Regions from separate parts of the Mycobacterium sp. SMC-4 genome, predicted to be linked through region 2. Evidence: riboswitches for the same ligand, from Rfam matches in the RefSeq annotation. Region 2 holds a riboswitch; the other holds the start of a gene.
The links. Region 2 has a riboswitch for S-adenosylmethionine ahead of KXD98_RS03725 (hypothetical protein). Riboswitches for the same ligand answer to the same signal wherever they lie in the genome.

Region 1 (11,636 bases), 450 kb from region 2:
ACGTGATCGAACCAGGGCATCCGTGCGCGCAGGCGGTCCATCAGGCCCGGGTTCTCGACGGTCTCGGACGGACGCTCCGATTCAGTCATCCGTCCCCTTCGCTCCTGGTCAGTCGGCCACGCGCGACCGCGGCGCTAATAAACCTAGCCGGTCATATACCCTCTGCAGCGTCTGTCCAGACACCTCACGCGCCCGCTGCGCGCCGCTGGCCAGCACGCTCTGCAGTTCGGCCGGGTCGCTGAGCAACTCGTCGACGCGGGTCTTGATCGGAGTGACGAACTCGACCACCGCCTCGGCGGTCTCCTTCTTCAGGTCTCCGTAGCCGCGGCCGGCGTAGCCCTCGACCAGGGTCCCGACATCGACTCCGGTCACCGCGGACTGAATGGTCAACAGGTTCGACACGCCGGGTTTGGCGTCGGGGTCGAACCGGATCTCGCGCTCGCTGTCGGTGACCGCCGAGCGAATCTTCTTGGCTGTCTTGGCCGGGTCGTCGAGCAGGCTGATCAGCCCGGCGTCGGTGGCCGCCGATTTGCTCATCTTGGCCGTCGGATCGGCCAGGTCGTAGATCTTGGCGGTCGCCTTCGGGATCATCGCCTCCGGCACGACAAACGTATCGGGGAATCGCGCGTTGACGCGCTGGGCCACGTCACGGGCCAACTCCAGATGCTGACGCTGATCCTCACCGACCGGCACCAGCTCGGTGTCGTAGAGCAGCACGTCGGCGGCCATCAGCACCGGGTAGGTGAACAACCCGACGGTCGTCGACTCGGCGCCCTGCTTCTGTGACTTGTCCTTGAACTGCGTCATCCGAGACGCCTGTCCGAAACCGGTGAAACAGCCGAGCACCCAGGCCAATTCGGCATGAGCGGGTACATGGCTCTGCACGAAGATGGTGGCGCGTGCCGGGTCCACCCCCAGCGCAAGGTACTGCGCGGCGGTGGCCAGGGTGCGGCGCCGCAAGGTCTCGGGGTCCTGGGCGATGGTGATCGCGTGCAGGTCGACGACGCAGAAGTAGGCGTCATTGTCAGCCTGCAGTTGCACCCACTGGGCCACTGCGCCCAGTGCGTTGCCCAGATGCAGGGAGTCGGAGGTGGGCTGGGCGCCGGAGAACACGACGGGCTTGGCTGTGCTGCTCATGGTGCCGCCCATCTTCTCAGAACCCCCGCTTCCGGGTGATTTCGGCGCGGTCGACGCCGCTGAGCGTCGTAAAGCGCGCCGAAATCACGCGTAGTGGACGGTCACCGGGCAGTGATCCGACCAGCGCAGCGCATAGGCCTTCGGTCGCTCGGTTCGCGCGGTGATCATCCGCTGCGCCAGACCCGGAGTGGCCAGCTGGTAGTCGATGCGCCAGCCGGCGTCGTTGTCGAACGCCTTGCCGCGCCACGACCACCACGCATAGGGGCCGGGCACGTCGGGGTGGGCCCGGCGCACCACGTCGACCCAGCCGCCGGCCAGGAGGTCGGTCACCCACTGGCGCTCCTGGGGCAGAAAGCCGGACTTCTTGACGTTGCCGCGCCAGTTCTTGATGTCGTTCTCGGTGTGGGCGATGTTCCAGTCCCCGCACAGCACAGCCTCGCGTCCCGACCCCATCAGCTCGGCCATCCGGGCGCCCAGCGCAGCCATGAACCGCTGCTTTTCAACCTGCCGGTCGGTGTCAGCCTCCCCGGTGGGGACATAGACGCTGCCCACCGTGACACCGGCGGTGTCCACCTCCAGATAACGGCCGTGCAGTGCGAATTCCTCGTCACCACAACCGATTCGGATCGCATCGAACGAGGTGCGCGACAGCACCGCAACGCCGTTGCGGCCCTTGATGTGCGGCGGCGCCGAAGCCACGTGCCATCCGTCGGCCAGCGCCGGGGCCAACGCGTCGGCCAGCTGCTCGTCGTCGGCGCGGGTTTCCTGCAGGCACACCACGTCGGCCACCGTCTCGGCCAGCCAGGCCAGTAGACCGAGGTTGTCCTGTGAGCGCTGCTTGACCGCAGCGCGGACCCCGTTGACGTTGATGGTGCTCACCGTGATGGGACGTGTCACGGGCCCGACCCTAGAACACCGGATTCTTGCGGTACCGCCGGTATCACCTTAATGTCGGGCGCATGGCACAACGCGAGCCGATCCACCTGGGTTCCGGCGAACCGATCCTGCTGCTGCATCCGTTTCTGTGCTCCCAGAACGTCTGGCGCACCGTGGCCGGGCAACTGGCCGAGACGGGCCGGTTCGAGGTCTACGCACCCACCATGGTCGGACACCACGGCGGCAGAAAGTCGCACACCTGGCTGCTCGACACCCACGCTCTGGTCGACGATGTCGAGCAGCGGATGGACGAGCTGGGCTGGAAGACCGCCCACATCGTGGGTAACTCGCTGGGCGGCTGGGTCGGCTTCGAGTTGGAGCGGCGCGGCCGGGCCCGCACCGTCACCGCGATCGGTCCGGCCGGCGGCTGGTCGCAGCATTCGGTGACCAAGTACGAGACCGTGCTGAAGTTCATCCTGGGCGGTCCCGCGCTGATCGCCGCGCGTCTGCTCGGCCCGCGCATCCTGAAGCTGCCCGGCGCGCGCCGGCTGGCGACACTGGCAGTCAGCGGACCCGCCGACGGGCCCGATGACGCCGACCTGCGCGATCTCATCCTCGACGCCACGCACTGCAGCGCCTACCTGCAATTGCTGGTCAAGACGCTGCGCCTGCCCGGCCTGCTGGAGCTGGCCAGCCTCGGCGCGCCCACCCAGTTGGTGACGTGCGAGAAGGATCGAGTGTTCCCGGCGCCGCGCGGGCACCGCTACTTCCTGCAGCACATGCCCGAGGACACCAAGATGGTCAAACTCGACGGCGTCGGCCACATCCCGATGCTCGAAGCCCCCCGCGTGATCACCGATCTGATCGCGTCATTCGTCGACGAGCACACCGCGCCGAGCACCGCCACCGGTAGCTGAGCGCGCGCCTCCCACCTGCGGCGACGACAACCCGCTGGCAGTTTTCGCGGGTCGTGCGATAACCTTCGTTTCGGTCATGAGCGCCAGCGTCAAGCCCCGGCTCGCTGGCCGGCAACCCTCCAACCGCGGTGGGGTGCCCCGGGTGATGACCAGGTTGAGTAGCCGCACCTGGCTATAAGGCAAGCGCGGGTCCGCCGTGAAACGGGCCCCAGTTTCATGGAGGAGCGACAGCGATGACCCAACCCGAAGCGCAGTGGGCGTTCGAGACCAAGCAGGTCCACGCCGGCCAGACCCCCGACGCCGCCACCAACGCGCGGGCACTGCCGATCTACCAGACCACCAGCTACGTCTTCCGCGACACCGACCATGCGGCGGCACTGTTCGGCCTGGCCGAGCCGGGCAACATCTACACCCGGATCATGAACCCCACCACCGACGTGGTCGAGCAGCGCATCGCGGCGCTGGAGGGTGGAGTGGCCGCACTGTTCCTGGCCTCCGGGCAGGCCGCCGAGACGTTCGCGATCCTGAACCTGGCCCAAGCCGGTGATCACATCGTGTCCTCCCCGAGGTTGTACGGCGGCACCTACAACCTGTTCCACTACTCGCTGCCCAAACTCGGCATCGAGGTCAGCTTCGTCGACAACCCCGATGACCCCGATTCCTGGCGGGCTGCAGTGCAACCCAACACCAAGGCGTTCTTCGCCGAGACCATCTCCAACCCGCAGATAGACGTGCTCGACATTCCCTCGGTCGCGGGAGTGGCTCACGACGTCGGTGTCCCGCTGATCGTCGACAACACCATCGCCACGCCGTATCTGATCCAGCCCCTGAGCCACGGCGCCGACATCGTCGTGCACTCGGCCACCAAGTACCTGGGTGGCCACGGTTCGGCGATCGCCGGGGTGATCGTCGACGGCGGCACCTTCGACTGGACCAACGGCCGTTTCCCTGGGTTCACCGAACCCGATCCCAGCTACCACGGCGTGGTGTTCGCCGAACTCGGGCCGCCGGCGTTCGCGCTCAAGGCGCGCGTGCAATTGTTACGGGATCTCGGATCGGCCGCCTCACCGTTCAACGCGTTCCTGATCGCCCAGGGCCTGGAGACGCTGAGCCTGCGCATGGAACGCCATGTGGCCAACGCCGAACGGGTGGCCGGCTACCTCGAAGACCACCCCGACGTGCTGTCGGTGAACTATGCCGGGTTGCCGTCCTCGCCGTGGCATGACCTGGGAAAGAAGTTGGCGCCCAAGGGAACCGGAGCGGTGCTGGCGTTCGAGCTGGCCGGCGGCGTGGAGGCGGGCAAGGCGTTTGTCAACGCGCTGACCCTGCACAGTCACGTGGCCAACATCGGTGACGTCCGGTCGCTGGTGATCCACCCAGCATCCACCACCCACGCCCAACTGTCGCCGGAGGAGCAACTGTCCACCGGGGTCACGCCGGGACTGGTTCGCCTGGCGGTCGGCATCGAGGGGATCGAGGACATCATCACCGACCTCGAGCAGGGCTTCGCCGCGGCCAAACCTTTCAGCAGCGGCGCCGCCACCGACCCGAACACCGTGGCGTCCTTCTGAGGTCAGTGACGTGACTATCGTGGATGTGGCTACCGACGACCGCGCGACCCTTCCCCCCGAGGGCGAGATCGGCGTCGTCGACATCGGCAGACTGACCCTGGAGAACGGCGCCGTCCTCGAAGACGTGTCGATCGCGGTGCAGCGTTGGGGCAAGCTTTCGGCCAACCGGGACAACGTCGTGATGGTGCTGCACGCGCTGACCGGCGACTCGCACATCACCGGACCCGCCGGACCGGACCATCCGACCCCCGGCTGGTGGGATGGAGTTGCCGGCCCCGGCGCGCCGATCGACACCGACCGCTGGTGTGCGATCTCGACCAATGTGCTCGGCGGCTGCCGCGGGTCGACCGGTCCGAGCTCGCCGGCGCCCGACGGAAAGCCCTGGGGGTCAAGGTTTCCCGTGACGTCGATCCGCGACCAGGTCGCCGCCGATGTGGCCACCCTGCAGCGGCTGGGAATCACCGAGGTGGCCGCGGTGATCGGCGGGTCGATGGGGGGCGCCCGTGCGCTGGAGTGGATCGTCAGCCATCCGCAAGACGTACGCGCGGCACTGGTACTCGCAGTCGGTGCCCGCGCCACCGCCGACCAGATCGGTACGCAGAGCACGCAGATCGCCGCGATCACTGCCGATCCGAACTGGCTGGGCGGGGACTACCACGGCACCGGGCGCGCACCCGAACTCGGGCTGCAGATCGCCCGGCGGTTCGCCCACCTGACCTATCGGGGTGAGGCCGAGCTCGACGAACGCTTCGCCAACGACGCCCAGACCGGTGAGGACCCCGGCGCGGGCGGTCGCTACGCGGTGCAGAGCTACTTGGAGCATCAGGGGCGAAAGTTGTTGCAGCGCTTCGATGCCGGAACCTATGTCGCGCTGACCGATGCACTGTCGAGTCACGACGTGGGCCGGGGTCGCGGTGGTGTGGCCAAGGCTTTGGGCGGCTGCCCGGTCCCGACCGTCGTCGGCGGCATCACCTCCGACCGGCTCTACCCGCTGCGGTTGCAGGCCGAACTGGCCGAACTGCTGCCCGGGTGCGACGGCCTGGACGTGGTCGACTCGGAGTTCGGCCATGACGGGTTTCTGCTCGAGACCGACGCCGTGGGCAAGCTGATCCGTCGCACGCTGGAGCTGGCAGACCGGTGACCGAGCAGCGGTCGTTGTCGTTCGGCGCCCAGGCCGCGGCTTACGAGCGGGGCCGGCCGTCCTACCCTCCGGAGGCGATCGACTGGCTGTTGTCCGAGGGTGCGCGCGACGTGCTCGACCTCGGCGCCGGGACCGGCAAGCTGACCACCCGGCTGGTCGAGCGCGGCCTCGACGTGGTGGCTGTCGACCCCATCCCGGAAATGCTGGAGGTGCTGAGCTCGTCGCTGCCCGACACCCCGGCACTACTGGGCACGGCCGAGGAGATCCCGCTGCCCGACGCCAGCGTTGACGCGGTGCTGGTCGCCCAGGCCTGGCACTGGTTCGACCCGCAGCGCGCCGCCAAGGAGGTCATGCGGGTCCTGCGGCCTGGGGGTCGGCTCGGTCTGGTGTGGAACAACCGTGACGAACGGCTGGGCTGGGTCAAGGAGCTGGGACGCATCATCGGCCACGAGGTCGACCCGTTCAGCCAGAGCGCCGATCTCCCCGCCCCGTTTGCCGACATCGCGCGCCACCAGGTGGAGTGGACGAACTACCTGACCCCGCAAGCGCTGATCGACCTGGTCGCGTCGCGCAGTTACTGCATCACCTCGCCCGAACAGGTGCGCACCCGCACGCTGGAACAGGTGCGCGAGCTGCTGGCGACCCATCCGGCGCTGGCCAACGGCACCGGACTGGCGCTGCCCTACGTCACGGTGTGTATCCGCGCGACGCTGGGCTGAGCCCGCCGCGAGAGTGCTCTGGCGGTCGTGATCGCGCGAGTTTCACGACGCTGGTGTCACTTTCGCGAGGGGCCCGCCAACTCGAAGAGTTGCGTCCACTGCGCGGCAGTGAGATCTCTCGGCCGTGCGCCCTGCAGCCCATGCCGGTGCACCCAGCCCGTGACCGCGCGACGGGTCCGGCGATCACACACACCCGACAGCACCGCGGCCAGATCACGCCCCCTGCCGGTGAAGACCGCGTGCACGAAAGCCTGATAGCGGCCGCGGTCCGGGCGCGCCACCAGCGGCTCGACACGGCGTGTCATCACCATGAGCCCGCCGTCGACGGTGGGGCGCGGCCGGAACGCATCGGCGGGAACCCGGCATTCGAGACCGAACTCGATCCACGGCCACCACTGGGCAGTCATCATCGTGGCCCCACCGACTGCGGCTCGCCGGCGTGCCACCTCCCACTGCACCAGCAGCATCGACTGCGTCCACTGCGACGCATGCAGCAGCCGACGCAGCACCGCGGTCGTCAGGTGGAAGGGCAGGTTGCCGACCACGACGTGAGGATGGGCCGGTAGCCGCCAACGCAGGAAGTCGGCCTCGACGATCGCCGTCGAAGGCTTGGCCCGCGAGCGCAACCAGCGGGCATGCCGGGCATCGATCTCGACCGCGGTCAACGGACGGCCGAGGTGCTGCAGTTCGAAGGTGAGCGCACCGCGACCGGGACCGATCTCGACGATGGGACCGGACGTGGCGGCGACCAGGCCGACGATACGGTCCCTGATCGCGGGGTCGATGAGGAAGTTCTGGCCGTGCTCATGACGGCCGCCACTGTAGGTGGGCATGAACAAGCTCCGCGGGATCGGCTGGAATGGACGATCGGCGCGGCGGAGCGCTGACGAAGGAGACGGTCCGCCGCTAGCTGCGACGGATCCGGATCACTGCGATATTGGTGTCCTCCACGCGGCCAGCGTGTCAGATGGTCGGCCGCGAGTCGACCGAGTTTTGCGCGAGAGTGCTCTGGTGGTCGTGATCGCGCGAGTTTCACGACGCTGGTGTCACTTTCGCGAGGGGGTGACCTCAGCTGGTGCCGAGCGGGTCGATCGTCCACGCGATGTAGAGCATCGCCGCGCTGACCAACGCTGTGGTGAGGAAGTCGATGGTCTTGGTGCGCACCGCCAGCAGCCCGGCCCGCTCGTCGGACAGCGTCAGCCGCAGCCCTGCGGCCACCGCGACCCCGACCGCCATGACCAACGCACCGCGCCGCCAGAAGCCCGCCGCCACCAGCACGAACGCGGCCACCAGGAACAGCGCGACGACCAGGATCGGCCATTGCCCGGCGAACACCTTGCGAACGAACTCCCTGGCGGTCACAACCCGGCCAGCACCTCGGCGCGCTCGACCACGTTGGTCAGCAGGAAGGCCCTCGTCAGCGGACCGACCCCGCCCGGGTTGGGCGACACATGGCCGGCGACCTCCCACACCTCGGGTGCCACGTCACCGACGAGCTTGCCCGCCTCGTCGCGGCTGACCCCGACGTCGACGACGGCCGCCCCTGGACGCACCATCTCGGCGGTCACCATGTGCGGCACCCCCGCCGCGGCGATGATGATGTCGGCCTCCCGGGTGATCTGTGGCAGATGGCGAGTCGCTGTGTGGCACAGGGTCACCGTGGCGTTCTCCGAGCGACGGGTCAGCAACAGCCCGAGCGGCCGGCCTACCGTGACGCCACGACCGATGACCACCACGTGCGCGCCGGCGATCTCCACCTGAAAGCGGCGCAGCAGGTGCACGATCCCGCGCGGCGTGCAGGGCAGCGGCGCGGGCTCATTGAGCACCAGCCGGCCCAGATTGGTCGGGTGCAGACCGTCGGCGTCCTTGCCCGGATCGACCCGCTCCAGCGCGGCGTTCTCATCCAGCTGCTTGGGCAACGGCAGCTGCACGATGTATCCGGTGCACTCCGGGTTGGCGTTGAGCTCGTCGAGGGTGGCCTCGAGCTCGGCCTGGCTGATGTCGGCGGGCAGGTCACGGCGGATCGAGTTGATGCCGACCTTGGCGCAGTCGGAGTGCTTACCCCGCACGTAGGCCTGCGACCCCGGGTCATCACCGACCAGCACCGTGCCCAGGCCGGGCGTGTACCCAGCCTCGGCGAGTCGCGCGACGCGCTGCTTGAGGTCGACAAAGATTTCGTCCCGCGTGGCCTTACCGTCCAAAGTGATTGCACCCACGGCGTTCATTCTGACAGGGCGCATGGCAAGCTCCTGTTATGGCAGCCCCGCACGACGTGTTCGCACCGGCCAAGCTCGGGCCGTTGACGCTGCGCAACAGAATCATCAAAGCGGCGACGTTCGAGGCTTCCAGCCCCGACGCGCTGGTCACCGAGGACCTGATCACCTACCACCGGCTACCCGCCGCGGGCGGGGTCGGGATGACGACGGTGGCCTACTGCGCGGTCGCCCCCGGGGGGCGCACCGACGGCTGGCAGATCTGGATGCGCCCCGAGGCGGTGCCGGGATTGCGTCGGCTCACCGAGGCGATCCACAACGAGGGCGCGGCGATCAGCGCTCAGATCGGGCATGCCGGCCCGGTGGCCAATGCCCGCACCAACAAGGCTCCCGCGCTGGCGCCGGTCCGGTTCTTCAATCCGCTGTCGATGCGTTTCGCCCGCAAGGCCACCCGCGCCGACATCGACGAGGTGACCGAGCAACACGCCAATGCCGCCCGGCTGGCCATCGAATCGGGCTTCGACGCCGTCGAGATCCACCTCGGCCACAATTATCTGGCCAGCTCGTTTCTGTCGCCGCTGATCAATCGGCGCACCGACGAGTTCGGTGGCTCGCTGGAGAACCGCGCCAAGGTGGCCCGCGGCGTTGTGCGCGCGGTGCGCCGCGCCGTCGGCGATCGGATCGCGGTCACCGCCAAGATGAACATGTCCGACGGGGTGCGCGGTGGCATCTCGGTCGAGGAGTCCCTGCAGACCGCCAAATGGCTGGAGGACGACGGTGGGCTCGACGCCCTGGAACTGACCGCCGGTAGCTCGCTGCTCAACCCGATGTTCCTGTTCCGCGGCGGAGCGCCGGTCCGGGAGTTCTCCAAGGCCTTCAAGCCGCCGCTGTCCTGGGGAATCCGGATGACCGGCAAGAAGTTCATGCGCGAGTACCCGTATCACGAGGCATACCTGATGCGCGACGCCAAGAAATTCCGTGACGAGCTGACGATGCCGCTGATCCTGCTCGGCGGCATCACCAACCGTCAGACCATGGACAAAGCGATGGCCGAGGGATTCGATTTCGTCGCGATGGGTCGCGCACTGCTCGCCGAGCCCGACCTGCTCAACCGGATCAAGGCCGACAGCGCCGTGCAGTCGATCTGCGATCACTGCAACCTGTGCATGCCGACCATCTACAGCCACACCTACTGCGTGCGCACCGGCTCGCCGTCTCCGGTCAGCTCGGGGCGATGAGCGCCCGGGCGCAGTCCTCCACGATCTCCTCGGCACCGGCCGGCACGGTCTGACGGCTGCGCTGCTGACGACGCACCATCGCCAACGGCACGTCGATCAGCGCGGCGCCGACCCGGGTGACGTCGTCGGACAGTTCGGCGAAGGCTTTACGCTGCCTGCGCTGCAAGCGTTTCCGCCGGTTGCTCAGCGGATCGGGCCACTCGCTGAGCCCGAGCGGACCCGGACCTGTCAGAAGCACCTGGGCCTCGGCCGGGTGCCGCCGACACCACGCAAGCACCTGGTGCGCGCCGGCCACGCAGCGCTGCTGCGGATCCCCGGGTTCGGCCAGCACAGCGGCCAGTGCGGCGTGAAAGCGCTCCTCGGTGCGCAGCCACAATTCACCGCACAGCGCCGCACGCGACGGGAACCGGTGATACACCGAACCACTGGGCGCTCCACACAGCCGGGCCACCGCCGACATCGTCACCGCCGCGGCACCATCGGCGGCCAGCAGTTCAGCGGCGGCATCGAGGAGATCGTCGACGGTGTATCGGGGAGGCCTCGGCATTGCTCCACCCTAAATTAGAGGCCACTATCTAAAATGAGCGTTGACGCGGAACAGGCCCTGGCAGACCGCCCGCCGCGTCCCCGATCACCCTTCATCACAGCGACTTTGACTATTTCGACTTGATCAGGTCGGTTACCGGCGTGTTGCGGGTTCGGCGACAACTCGATAACGGTGCGGCCACAGATCAACGCGAGCGCAGGCAGCGGAGCCCGACCGGCGGGCCTACCGATAGAGTTGCCAGCGATGAGCCGACCAGCCGCCCCGACGCTGACGGTTCGGTACGACGGATCCACCCGCACCTTCGCGGCCGGCAACGACGTCGTCGTCGGCCGCGACCTGCGCGCCGACGTCCGGATCGCCCACCCGTTGATCTCGCGCGCCCACGTGGTGTTGCGCTCCGAACAGGGCCGGTGGGTTGCGATCGACAACGGCAGCCTCAACGGCATGTACCTCAACGGCCGCCGGGTGCCTGCGGCCGATATCACCGACGGCCAGCAGCTCTACCTCGGCAACCCTGACGGACCCCGACTGACCTTCGAGGTCGGACGCCATCAGGGTTCGGTGGGAACTCCCCCGACCAGTGCGATTCCGGCGGCCGGTCGCAGCGGGTCGTGGCCCGGTCAGCCCGGTCCGCCCAGCCAGCCCACCTACACCCGTCCGGCGCCGCCGCGCCCCCCGCAGACCGGAGCCGGCTACCAGCCGACCGGGCCGATCAACCCGCCGCCGAGCGTGCCACCGCGCCAGCCCCGACACAGCGCGCCGGCGCCGATCGACTCGCCGAGCCTGGAATCGGTCACGATGATGGGGCCGGCGGCGGCCCCGCGATCCGGCGACGGCAACCTCGCGACCAGCATGCTCAAGATCCTGCGGCCGGGCCGGCCCGCAGAAGCCCCGCCCGGGTCGGTCAAGATCGGCCGGGCCAGCGACAACGACATCGTCATCCCCGATGTGCTGGCCTCGCGCCACCACGCCACCCTGGTCCCGACCGTCGACGGCACCGAGATCCGGGACAACCGCAGCATCAACGGCACCTTCGTCAACGGCGCCCGGGTGGACTCAGCGATGCTCACCGAAGGCGACATCGTCACCATCGGCAACGTCGACCTGGTCTTCCGCGGCGCCATGCTGGTCCGGCGCACGGAGACCGCAGCCGACACCGCCACCGGCGGCCTGGACGTCCACGGGATCACCTGGACCATCGAGAACAACAAGACGCTGCTGGACAACATCTCGATGTCGGCGCGTCCGGGCACGTTGACGGCCATCATCGGCCCATC
Region 2 (11,636 bases):
TATCGAGATCCTGGCTGCATTCGGCATCGGGAAGGGGGCCACGGTGCCGTCGTGGCGGGAGGGCGTCTATGAGGCGAAGACCGCTAACGCCGAGCTGTTCGCCTTTACTCTCGATAAGAGTAGTGGCGCCTTCTCGCCGACCTGAACCGTCCCGGGTTTGATGCCGGCTTCATGTTTGAGACATCGCCGGCTGGGATGCCCGGAGTTGAGCGTAGTAGGCGGTCTCGTATTCGGCGGGTGGGACGTAGTCCAAGACGCTGTGCAGGCGGCGGTTGTTGTACCAGTCGACCCATTCCATCGTCGGGTACTCGACGTCGTCGAGGTTTCGCAAAGGCCCGGGCCGAAACGGGCTACCCGCCCCGATCGCTTCGGTCTTGAACAACCCGATGGTGGTCTCGGCCAATGCATTGTCGTAGGCATCCCCGACACTGCCGATGGAGGCTGCAATCCCTTCCAGGACAAGGGTTTCGGCGAACGCGATCGAGGTGTACTGGGATCCGGCGTCGCTGTGATGGATCAATCCTTGACCGACGGTGTGGCCGTGATGGTCACGGCGCCACAGTGCCATCTTCAGCGCGGTGGTGACCATCGCGGTGTCTTTGGTCTTGGATACCTGCCAGCCGACGATGGCCCGCGAGAAACAGTCGATCACCAATGCCACGTAGACGAACCCCGACCAGGTCGGCACGTAGGTGAAGTCGGTGACCCACTTGCGGTTGGGGGCGGTGGCGGTGAAGTCGCGGTCGAGCAGGTCCGTCGCCCGGGCCGCTCCCTTGTCCGGGATCGTGGTGCGATGCCGCCGGCCTCGCGTGATTCCGGACAGTCCCTCGTCGCGCATCAGCCGGTCCACCGTGCAGGCGGCCACCTGATGGCCTTCTCGTCGCAGGTGAGCGGTCATCTTGCGCCGCCCGTACATGCCCTCGGGGCTGCCGACGGTGCTCAGCAGTGCGTCGGTCAGGTGTGCATCGGTGATGGTGCGCGCCGAGGGCTGAGCGGTCTTCCAGTTGCGGTAGGTCCGTGGGGCGACCTGCAGACCCTGCTCACGCAGGATCGTGCAGATCGACTCGACCCGGTAGCCGGCCGTCCGCATCTGGTCGATGAATCCGCAGATCAGCGGTTGCGCGGGTCGAGCTCCCGCGCGAAGAAAATGGAGGCAGCTTTCAGAATCTCGTTGGCCTCTTTGAGATCCCGGTTCTCCCGCTCGAGCTCGCGGATGCGCTGCTGCTCGGCAGTTGTGACACCGGGCCGCTGCTCAGCATCGACCTGGGCCTGCAACACCCACCGGCGAAGCGATTCCTTGCCGACGCCGACCTTCGGGCCGATCGCCGCGCACGCGGCATACACGGACCGGTATTCACCGAGGTGATCGAGCACCATCCTCACCGCACGCTCACGCTGCTCGACCGGGTAATGCTTGGCCATACTCGCCATCCTTCTCACAGAAGGAAGCGGCATCAAACCCGGGACGATTCAGCACAACAAGAAGCCGACCGCGGTCTTGAACTAGAGTCCTGATGGCTTCCAGTTGCCCATCACGAAAGTGTGCAGCCGGGCCCAGCCCGCGGCGCAGCACCGCGACTGCTTCGTCGTCAATCGATGAATCCACGAAATGATCCCCCTGCGAGAAGTCAATCAGTATCAGTGTAGGTAGGGATCGAGGCGCCCCGCCTCTCTGTGTCGTCGCTGGATACCCGCCATCGCGGAAGGCGAGCAACGTTGCGTACATTTCAGGGTCTACCAGTTCCGCGATTTGCCGGCCAACTTTCCGAGCACGTCCCTGCGACTACACCCATCCCGGCGGAAAGCTGATGTCCAGCCGCTCCCGTTGCCGGTACCCCAACCACGTCGGCACACCAGCAGGCTGGCCTCTATAGATCCCACGCGCCGCCGCCACGACGCGCTCATGCTGGGTCGGCCATTGCAGCGCAGACGCGATCTCCTCCAACAGCATTCGGTCACGCTGCAGCACGCGGTCAACTAGACCGACCGCTGGGAGCGCACCGCCCTTGTCACCGTTACATCGAGCGCAGGCCAGCACCAGATTCGACAGTCCGTCGATGCCCACCAGCGACCAGGGCAGGACGTGGTCGACGGGGTTGTTGGCCGGCAGGCGGGCACTGCAGTAGAAGCAGCGTGGTCCGAATGCCTCCTTGAGCGGCTCGCGCACTGAAGACAGAGCTGTCCGCTCGCGGCCGAACAGATGTCCGGCGACGTCGGGGACCTCCGCATCGAGGAACTTGTTCATTCGGCGGACGTCCTCGACCCACATGATCTCGAGGGCCGGCTTCAACAGGCCGGCCAAACGCGCGAGCCCGGCGGCGACTCCCGGTCTGAGTTCAATCGCGTCCCCGTGCGCGAGCAGTGCCGAACGTGACACATGGTCGTGGAGGAACGAGTCGTCGTAGAGGAACGGGTCGCTACCCGTCGCGCCGGGCAGCCTCTGCAGCCGATGCAGCGGCTGCTGAGCCAGGCACAAGACGATCGCGTCGATCGCCGTCTGGTAGTCGGCCGGCACGCGCATACGCGCGATCTCCACCGACCCGGCTCGGTCCGCTGCGGCGCGCAACCGGCTGGTGGCAAGGAGTATCCGTGCGCGCGGTTGCGTCGACTGGCGAAGCTCGTGCCCGTCGAACGGCCGCACCTGGCGCCAGTAGGTCTCCAACACGCGATGCGCCAGCTCCGGCAGCGGTACGTGAAGAGTGTCGGCGGGGCTCTCGGGCAGGTTCTCGATGCAGTGCTCGATCAGGGCCATCAGTGTGGCCAGCTTGTACGTTGCCGTCCGCAGGCCCGTCTCCAGGATCGCGACCACCCGCTGGCCGAGCAGCAGCGGGTCCACCGTCTCAGAGGTCACCGGCCCGACCTCGTTGTCACTTCACCCAGGTACAAACGCACCATCGCATTATGACGAGCAGGGGGGACAACATGGGCAAACTCGTCCGTGACAAGATTCCCGACCTCATCCGGGCGTCAGGCCGTACCCCGCAGGTTTCCACCCTGTCACCGAGCGCCTATCGCGAAGCCCTGATGGACAAGCTCCAAGAGGAGGCATCCGAGCTCCAAGCTGCGCAAACGCGGGAGGCGGTCGTCGAGGAGGCTGCCGACGTTCTGGAGGTCCTCGCCGCGATCGCCGCCGAACACGGCGTGACGCTCGATACCATCGGCGAAGTCGCACGAATCAAGCGGGAAAAGCGGGGAGGCTTTGCCATGCGGCTGTGGCTCGATTCCGTCGATCCAGCATTGGGGGAGCTGTGACGACGTCGCATACGGACGACCAATCCGGTGGGACGGCTCCGGACGCCCGGCTGAAGGACTATGTCCTGGCGCGCGCAGACGAGGACACCGACCTCAGCGAGGAGGCCCGGCTGGTCGTTCTGGCGGCTATGGAGGGGGCCGACGACCTGGCCGAGGTCCTTGGCGACGAAATCACGCGGTCCGAACTCGTCACAGCGCTGACTACGCCGGGCAACACCGCCGCCGAGCCGGTGGGTGCTTACCTCACCTCGATCAGCGTCGCCGGATTCCGCGGGATAGGTCCCCAGACGACGCTGCCTCTCCGGCCGGGACCAGGCTTGACGGTCGTCGCCGGACGGAACGGGTCGGGCAAGTCGACACTGGCCGAGGGGCTGGAGCTCGCCCTGACCGGCACCAATTCCCGATGGAGGAACAAGCCCGCGATCTGGTCGCAGGATTGGCGCAACCTCCACGCCGGCGATACGGCGAAGATCCGCGTCGGTCTGGCCGAGGAGGGCGCCGGCACCACGGTCATCGGCGTCGACTGGTCTGCCGGTGACGTAGCCGTGGACGAGTGCACCAGGTGGGTGCAGCGCACCGGTAAGAAGCAGGAGCCTATTGCCACGTTGGGCTGGGAAACCGCCCTTGAGATGTACCGCCCCCTGCTGAGCTATGACGAGCTCAGCGGGATTCTTGAAGGCACCCCCAGCGCGTTCTACGACCAGCTCTACAAGCTACTGGGGCTCGAACAACTCAACGAGGCGATCACCCGCCTCGACGGTGAGGTCAAACAGCTGCGGCAACCTGCGTACGAGGCCCGTAAAGCGCGCGACGCGCTGAGGCCGAAGCTGGAGTCCCTCGATGATCCGCGTGCTGCCACGGCCCTGTCGCAGCTCAAGAAGACCAAACCCGACCTCGACGCCGTGCGGCCCCTGATCACCGACGGCACGAACAACGCTGTCCCGCAGGCGTGGGTGCGCGCCGAGCGCCTGAGCACGCCAGAGTCCGGGGACATGAGACTCAGGTGCGAGGCGCTGCGCTCCGCCGCCGAGAGCGAGCGCCAGGAGATGCAGCGGTCGGATGCCCTCGCCGCTGAGCGGGCCAAGCTGTTGGAGATGGGGCTCGACTTCCATAAGCACTTCGGTGACCAGAAATGCCCGGTGTGCGGGTCCGGGACACTCGACGACACCTGGGCGGTCGCGGCGCGCGCCGCACTCGAGCAGGAGCAGGAAGCAGCGCGATCGCTGACCGCCGCGCGGGCGGCTACCGCGCAGGCCCGCTCGGCGGTACTCGCCGCGCTGCGCGACGTCGCCGCCCCACCCCCGGCCGACCCGGACCTGACGACACTCGCAGACGCCCGCGCTGCATACGACGCATTCGTGAAGGTGCCTGCTGACGGTGAGGCTGGTCTCGCCGAGCATATATCGGACAGTCTCGGTCCCCTGCAAGACGCGTATGCCCATCTCCGCGCCGAGGCTGCCCAACTGATCCAGGAACGTGCCGACGCTTGGGGAGCGGTCGCCGTGGAGTTGGCCGAGTGGGTCGGGAGGGCCGAAAAGGCAGCCGAGGCGGCGCCTAAATTGAAGATGGCTGACGAGGCGATCAAGTGGCTCCATCGGAATGCCGGGGAGTTGCGCAATGAACGCATCGCCCCGCTGGCGGGGGAGGCCAAACGCATCTGGGGTGCGCTGCGGCAGGAGAGCAACGTCGATCTGGGCGAGATCCGGCTAGAAGGTCAAAACACCTCCCGCCGAGTGGTTCTCAAAGCCGAAGTCGACGGCTCCGATACCGACGCGTTCGGCGTGATGAGTCAGGGCGAGTTGCAGGCGCTGTCTCTGGCGATCTTCATCCCGCGCGCGACCTCGCCATCGAGTCCCTTCAGATTCCTGGTCCTCGACGACCCTATCCAAGCCATGGATCCGTCGAAGATCGATGGCTTCCTCGAGGTCCTGGTCCGTCTTGCTGAGACCCGGCAGGTGATCGTCTTCACCCACGACGACCGGTTGCCTTCCGCCACTCGCTCCACCCGGGCGCCGGCGCACATCATCGAGATTGTTCGAGGGCCGAACTCCGTGGTCTCCGTTGTTGAATCGACCCGTCCTGCCGACCGACTGCTGGATGACGCCTACGCCATCGCCGTCGATGACGCGGTTCCGGCCGACGTCAAGAAAAAGGCGGTCCCGATGCTGTGCCGTGAGGCGCTGGAAGTCGTTGCCTGGGACGTATTTTCGGCACGACATTTTTCCACCGGGCACTCACGTGCTGATACCGAACAGGTGTGGGACGCGGCGACCACGACGCGTCAGCGCGTTGGCTTGGCGGTGGATCCGTCCAACGAGTCGGCGATCGACAGGTGGTTGTCCGGCGGTTCGGCCCGGCGCGCGACGATGACCGCTGTGACCAAAGGCGCACACCGCGGCGTAGACGACTATCTGGACGTCGTCAGGTGTGCCCGCCTGGCGACCGCGGACCTTGCGAAGCTGACGTCGTGACCGGGCGTCTCTCCTTGCTCGACCACGCTGACCGATTGCTGGACGGTGCCTACGGTTTGGAGGCACGGGGGCCGCGGATAGCGGCGCTGCTGGCGCGTTCTGTGCTCGAGGAGTGGCTGGACGAACAGAATGCATCCTGGTCGGAAGAAGCATCGGGGTACCCCACCACACGGTCCAAACTCATAGCGCTGGAAACGCTTCGCGGCCGACAGCTGGCGGACCGCGCTAAACGCGTATGGCACGGGCTGAGTCGCGCCGTGCATCGGCATGCCTACGAGCTGCAGCCCTCCGTTGCGGAGGTGAGGTACCTGATCGGCGCGGTGCGGGACCTCGAATCGCGAACGAATCCTCAAGCGGATGGCGAACCGGAGCCGTGCATTTGCTAGCACCTCACACATTCTCTGGCGAGATGTGTACGACTTGAGGCAGGCTTTGTTCGTGGGACTGCACACTTGGTGGCTCGACGATCCAGCGCAGCGTTACTGGATGGAGATTACTCATCGCCCAGACGAAGACATCGGTACCAATCTCTGGTGTCCTGTGAGAGACGTTTGGTCCGATCAACTTGCTTCTTGGGTTCGGCCTGGTGATCAGGTGTTGCATTGGAAGGCGTGGGAAGCCGACCGCGAGCCATCCCTCGTCGGTTGGTCGAAGGCCATGCAGGAGCCAAGAGTAATCGCCGACGACCACGACTACTACGACGACGGCGACTATTATGACGATGACTCTGATTCGTCGCCTGATACTTGGTTCGTAGTCCTCGACGGTCTGAGACGTTTCCGTAGACCAGTTTCTTCATCGTCGTTGTTGGCTGAAATTGATCAGTTGATGGACGTGAAAGCGGCGCTCGAAGATGCCTACGGAAAACCGATTTACTTTCCGTTCATTCGTTATAGGCGAAGGGAACTCCGTGCCCAGCAGGGATACCTGACCAAGTTTCCCGCTGAGCTGTTCGAGGTCATTCCTGGAATCCGCAGCGCTAGTAGATAGAGCGGGTAAATGAAGCCAGCTCTGCTCCGCCGGATGATCGCGGAGAGGCGCATTTCTGAACTAACAGGCGGCTCAGCGAGCACGCGGTGAACCCGCATTGGTTCCTGCAGTGCACAAGATGCGTCAGACTCTCCTCGACCTGAGCGACGCGTGTCAGCCCGCCGGATAACTGAATCGATTTTAAGTCGACTGCCTAGCCTTTTCGAAGACCGACTACCGGAGCAAAGCGGTCCAGTGCCTCTCTGAAAGCCGCGTTCGGCCGAGCACGCGGAAGAACCCGCAGTATCGCGTCGATTGCTTCATCCGCGCCCACCCCTCGAAGGCGCGCCCCGTACAGTGCCGCGACCGATGGTGTCCGGCTTTGGGCTTCGACGCAGTGCAGCAGTCCAGATGCGGGTTCTCGTCGGCTCCGTCGCGGTCGATCAGCCGCACCTCGACGTGGGGAACACCGCGGGGGACATCGTCGTCACCGATCCGGCACAGCGACACCACCGCGTCGACGTCGCCAGGCAGATCCCGCAGCGCACCGACCCCACCCAGCAGTACCCCGTCGTCGTAAGGATGTCGTGCGAGCGCATCGATGCGGTAGCCGCGGTAGCTGGGATCGAACCGCTCCGGCCGACCCCCGCGCGCAATCGCACCGGCCAGCTTCACCAGTCCGCGCGCAGTACCCCCGGGCCAGCCGTGCAAGAGCGTGCGCCACTCCAGCGGAACTGCTGACGCTCCGTGGACGGCACCGAGCAGGCCGCCGGCGATCGCCGCGACCGTGTCGGTGTCGAACCCCGCCCGCACCGCGGAATCAAGAGCCAAGCGCAGGTGGTCGGCCCGGAACACGCCGCTAGCCGGATCATCGGTGGGGACGGGTGTCGTCACGATCGCCGACCAGGCCGCCTGCAGCGCCGCCACCACCCAGCCGTTGTTCGGAAAGTCGACCGGCCTCGACCGCTCGGCGACATCCAATCGCGCCGACCACAGCTCGCGACGCTGAGAGTCCAGATGCCGCAGGCCGACTCGCACATCGAGCTCGCCCGTGAGCACGCTGTGACGAATAGCGCTGCACCACAACACACAGGCGTCGCCAGCATCGGGGTCGAAGTGCGTCAGCTCGCTGATCGCGCGAGCAGCCTCCACCATGGCATCCGCATCGTCGAGGTAGGCCAGAGCGACAGGCGCGGTACGCATCAGCGATCCGTTGCCCGCCGTGCGTCCGGTCCGCCGGTGCAGGTCCTCGGACATGGCTCGTGCGCGCTTCGCCGTGATCGTCGTGCCGATCGCCGCTGTCCGCAGTACCGAACTCGTTTGAATACCGATGTCCTTGGTGTCGCGCGACCACTGCAGCCACCTGCTGACGATGTCGTCCTGGGCGGCTTCGTCGCGCAGGTCCGCACCCGTCGCTGCGACCTCCGCGATGGCGACCGCCATCGCAGTGTCGTCGGTCCACTCGCCCGGCTGCCACACGCCACCCCCGACCATCGCGACGTCGAGCTCGGGCCCGCGCGGCGGCTGGAACTCGTACGGGGCCCCTAGCGCGTCCCCTGCTGCCGTCGTCAGCAGCACCCCTTCGATTCGATCCTTTTGTGCTGTCATCCCGACCCCCTCTCGAAAACAATTAGAGCAGATATGCGCTAAATATGTCAAGGTAGGCTGATCCACCATGGACAAGGCGGGTTACCGGGACAGCAGCGGGCGGTCGCTCGACGACTATCCGCGGCCATCGGTCGCCGTGGACACCGCCGTGTTCACCCTCGACGAGGACGAAGGTCTCCTCGTTCTGCAGGTCCGCCGCGCGGCGGGCAGGGGCTGGGCGCTACCCGGCACCTTTCTGCACGAAGGCGAGACCCTGGCCGACGCCGTCGACCGGTCTCTGAGGGTGAAAGCCAATGTCAGCGGCCTGCATCCGCGCCAGCTCCACGTCTTCGACGACCCATCCCGCGACGACCGCGGCTGGGTCCTGTCCGTGGCACACCTCGACGTCGTCCGGCCCGACCTCTTGCAGTCGCGCATTCCGGACACCACGCGCCTCGTGCCGGTGCACTCCCCGGGCCGGCTCATCTACGACCACGCCGACATCATCGCCCGCGCGGTCGATCACCTCCGTGTCCAATACACCGACAAGCCAGACCCTTACGGGCTGCTCGGTGACCACTTCACCATCCGCGAGTTGAGGTTCGCGCATGAACAGGTCGCCGGGCGGCCTCTGCAGCGGGACTGGTTTCGCCGCGTCATGGAACCCCAACTGATCGCGACGGGCACCATCGCCAGTCGAGGACGCGGCCGTCCTGCCGAACTGTTCCGACGCCCCGCCGATTGATCACTCGCGGCTGGCCAGGCGAGCGAAAGCGTCGCGCGATGCATCCCGGCCTGGCGGGTGCACTTTCTGCCACTCGCGCAGCGGAACATCGGCCAGCGGATCGAAACTGGCGGCCAGTCGCTGATATTCGTACCGCCGCCACTCACGCAGGCGATCGTCGCCGCGCCTGAACTCTTTGAGGCGCTCAACTTGCTCTGCCTTGACTTCAGCGTTGGCATTGAGCCGGACGCCGATCCCATTCGCCAGACTGTGCCGCTCGAGCTTCAAGGGCGGAAGATCGCGCATAGTGAGGCGAACGGAGTTGCAGTCGGTGCAGGCCAGATGAGCCCACCGCGCTCGGCCACCGGCGGTCCCGCGGAAGCAGATGATGCACAGGTCGTAGTCGCGGGAGACATCGGCCCACTTGCGGTCCCACTTCACCGGGAAGTCCTCGCAGCGGCACGACTGCCACAGCATTGGACTCGCCGATACCGCGCGGTGCACTGGCCCGCGAATGCCGCCGCACGGAATGTGCACCGACAGTTCGAGAAGACGTTGGCGCAGCGCGGCATCGGTTGCACTGAATGAGTGTTCGGTCATCGTCTCGCCGTCCTGGCGACGCCACCGTCGGGCGTCCACCGCTTGCACGCTCGCACCGCGTGCCCGCTCTTCCCCTGGGGCACCGTGCGGTGGTATCGCGCGGTTGCCGGGACGGCGGACCAGGTACCCGAACAGCCGTCCGCTCGTGAGCTGCCACCAGAATAGACGATCGCGCGGACATGTCGGTAGGCCTTGCTACCGTGCAGTTGTCGGCCCGGTGCGAACGTGGGAGCCGCTTCGCCCCACGGTTTGAGGTCGGACATCCCGGCGCCGCACAGCCGATGTCCCACGCAAGAAGCCACGCCTTTGAACGAGGCCAACGACGAAGGGGGACAGATGAGGGCACACCTCGACACCGTGGGCTACGACGTCATCGGCGACGTCCACGGTTGCGCCGACGCGCTGTACGAGCTGCTTGACGCCATGGGCTACCAGCCGACCGGGCGGGGCGGTGCGTACGCGCACCCGGCCCGGACGGCGATCTTCGTCGGCGACCTGATTGACACCGGAGAACAACAGCGGCAAGTCCTCGAGACCGTCAAGGCGATGGTCGACAGTGGCAGCGCGCACATGGTGTTGGGTAACCACGAATTCAATGCGATGGCTTATGCCGCCGAGTGGCCGGCGGGCTCCGGGAGATACCTGCGCCCGCACGACGACCCGACCAACGAATGGTCGGCGAAGAATGAGCGCCAGCACGCGGCGTTCATCGAGCAGCTCAGTACCAGGGAACGAAGCAGCTATCTGAACTGGTTCTGGACGCTTCCGCTGTGGCTCGACCTTGGCGGACTCCGCGTAGTGCACGCCTGCTGGCACGAGGACTCGATCACCTATCTGCAGGGGGAGCTTGGCGGTAGCCGTTTCACCTCGATCGAGCAGCTGGCGCGCGCCTCCGCGCCGGACGCTCCCGCGTACCGAGCGGTAGAGACGCTCCTCAAGGGCCCCGAGATCAGCCTGACCGACCATGGCCTGGCGCCGTATCACGACAGAAGCAAGGACCCACGGGACAAGGCTCGGGTGCAATGGTGGGTCGAAACCGCCAGGACCTTAAGAGAACTGGCTGCGATGACCTCAAAGTTCACCACCGCAGACGGTAACGCGTATCCCGCGCTACCCGACATCGAGGTGTCGGCTGAGCACCGCTCGTATGTGTACACCGACACCGTGCCGGTGATCTACGGCCACTACTGGCGGCAGGGCGCACCGGAACGTCACGAGGACTGGACCGACTACACAGCGTGTGTCGATTTCAGCGCGGTCAGGGGTGGGGCGCTGACCGCCTATCGCTGGTCGGGGGAGGACCGCATCCGACCGGAGAACTACTTCGTCGCCGGACAATCTTCCTAGACCGCCCGCGAACTCTGGACGGGCGGGATGTCGGCGGGGTTGATAACCATCGATCGTGACTGACGGGGGGAGGTAGTTGTGGGCATCACCGGTGCCGGGCGCGGGCCCGGAGTTCGTGACCACCTTTCTTCAGCGACTTGGTGATGTCCACATCAGCGGGCGGCAGCGGGCGAGGCGTACCGCGCTCGGAGCGTCGCAACGGCACGATCGCGGCATGCCCTTGGGATTAGCTCAGCTTCGGCGGTGCCGTTTCATGTGCGAGGTCGCTCCCGCCCAGAAAATGACCCTCTTGCATTTTGGGCACTGCCAGTTGGGGTGTTTCACGTCAGCCACCTGCAGCCTCACTTCGCAACGTGGTCATGAGATAGGGGGCGGTTCAACATTCATACACCCCCGCCGTTGGTCCGGCCGAGCCATGTTGAAGACGCTGCCCGCACTGCCCACTGACGACTCCGCGGGGACCACGAGTAGGTACCAGCGAGGCTTCCACTCCGCACGGCCATCGAAGCGCTCCAAAGCCTTTCGCACCAATTCAGCCTGGTGATTCCACCTTACTAGGGGCTCACCGCCGTCGATATGGATGTGGACGAGGTCGTGGTCGTCGACCGTCGCCGTGGCGGGGATGACCTTGGACGGCTTTCGCATCGAATGGTTGAAGTGGATCCAGTGCACCCGATGGCCCGGCA

Region 1: another riboswitch for S-adenosylmethionine. It lies ahead of KXD98_RS05845 (bifunctional o-acetylhomoserine/o-acetylserine sulfhydrylase); the one in region 2 lies ahead of KXD98_RS03725 (hypothetical protein).

What each region holds. Positions count from the first base shown of each region.
Region 1 covers NZ_CP079869.1:1,216,528-1,228,163, reverse strand. Annotated here, with positions in the region: gene yhjD (inner membrane protein YhjD) at 1-89, opposite strand, end outside; gene trpS (tryptophan--tRNA ligase) at 109-1,137, opposite strand; gene KXD98_RS05855 (exodeoxyribonuclease III) at 1,222-2,022, opposite strand; gene KXD98_RS05850 (alpha/beta fold hydrolase) at 2,097-2,930, shown strand; SAM riboswitch class IV at 3,003-3,122, shown strand; gene KXD98_RS05845 (bifunctional o-acetylhomoserine/o-acetylserine sulfhydrylase) at 3,164-4,501, shown strand; gene KXD98_RS05840 (homoserine O-acetyltransferase) at 4,512-5,642, shown strand; gene KXD98_RS05835 (class I SAM-dependent methyltransferase) at 5,639-6,361, shown strand; gene erm (23S ribosomal RNA methyltransferase Erm) at 6,418-7,194, opposite strand; gene KXD98_RS05825 (DUF3017 domain-containing protein) at 7,430-7,723, opposite strand; gene KXD98_RS05820 (bifunctional methylenetetrahydrofolate dehydrogenase/methenyltetrahydrofolate cyclohydrolase) at 7,720-8,577, opposite strand; gene KXD98_RS05815 (NADH:flavin oxidoreductase) at 8,616-9,812, shown strand; gene KXD98_RS05810 (TetR/AcrR family transcriptional regulator) at 9,796-10,359, opposite strand; gene KXD98_RS05805 (ATP-binding cassette domain-containing protein) at 10,603-11,636, shown strand, end outside.
Region 2 covers NZ_CP079869.1:769,194-780,829, forward strand. Annotated here, with positions in the region: gene KXD98_RS03685 (DEAD/DEAH box helicase family protein) at 1-145, shown strand, start outside; one part of gene KXD98_RS03690 (IS3 family transposase) at 170-1,149, opposite strand; one part of gene KXD98_RS03690 (IS3 family transposase) at 1,149-1,422, opposite strand; gene KXD98_RS03695 (HNH endonuclease) at 1,784-2,851, opposite strand; gene KXD98_RS03700 (nucleoside triphosphate pyrophosphohydrolase) at 2,923-3,252, shown strand; gene KXD98_RS03705 (AAA family ATPase) at 3,249-5,723, shown strand; gene KXD98_RS03710 (EVE domain-containing protein) at 6,162-6,713, shown strand; gene KXD98_RS03715 (ADP-ribosylglycohydrolase family protein) at 6,927-8,300, opposite strand; gene KXD98_RS03720 (NrtR DNA-binding winged helix domain-containing protein) at 8,368-9,024, shown strand; gene KXD98_RS03725 (hypothetical protein) at 9,025-9,651, opposite strand; SAM riboswitch class IV at 9,637-9,754, opposite strand; gene KXD98_RS03730 (metallophosphoesterase) at 9,940-10,950, shown strand; gene KXD98_RS03735 (hypothetical protein) at 11,308-11,636, opposite strand, start outside.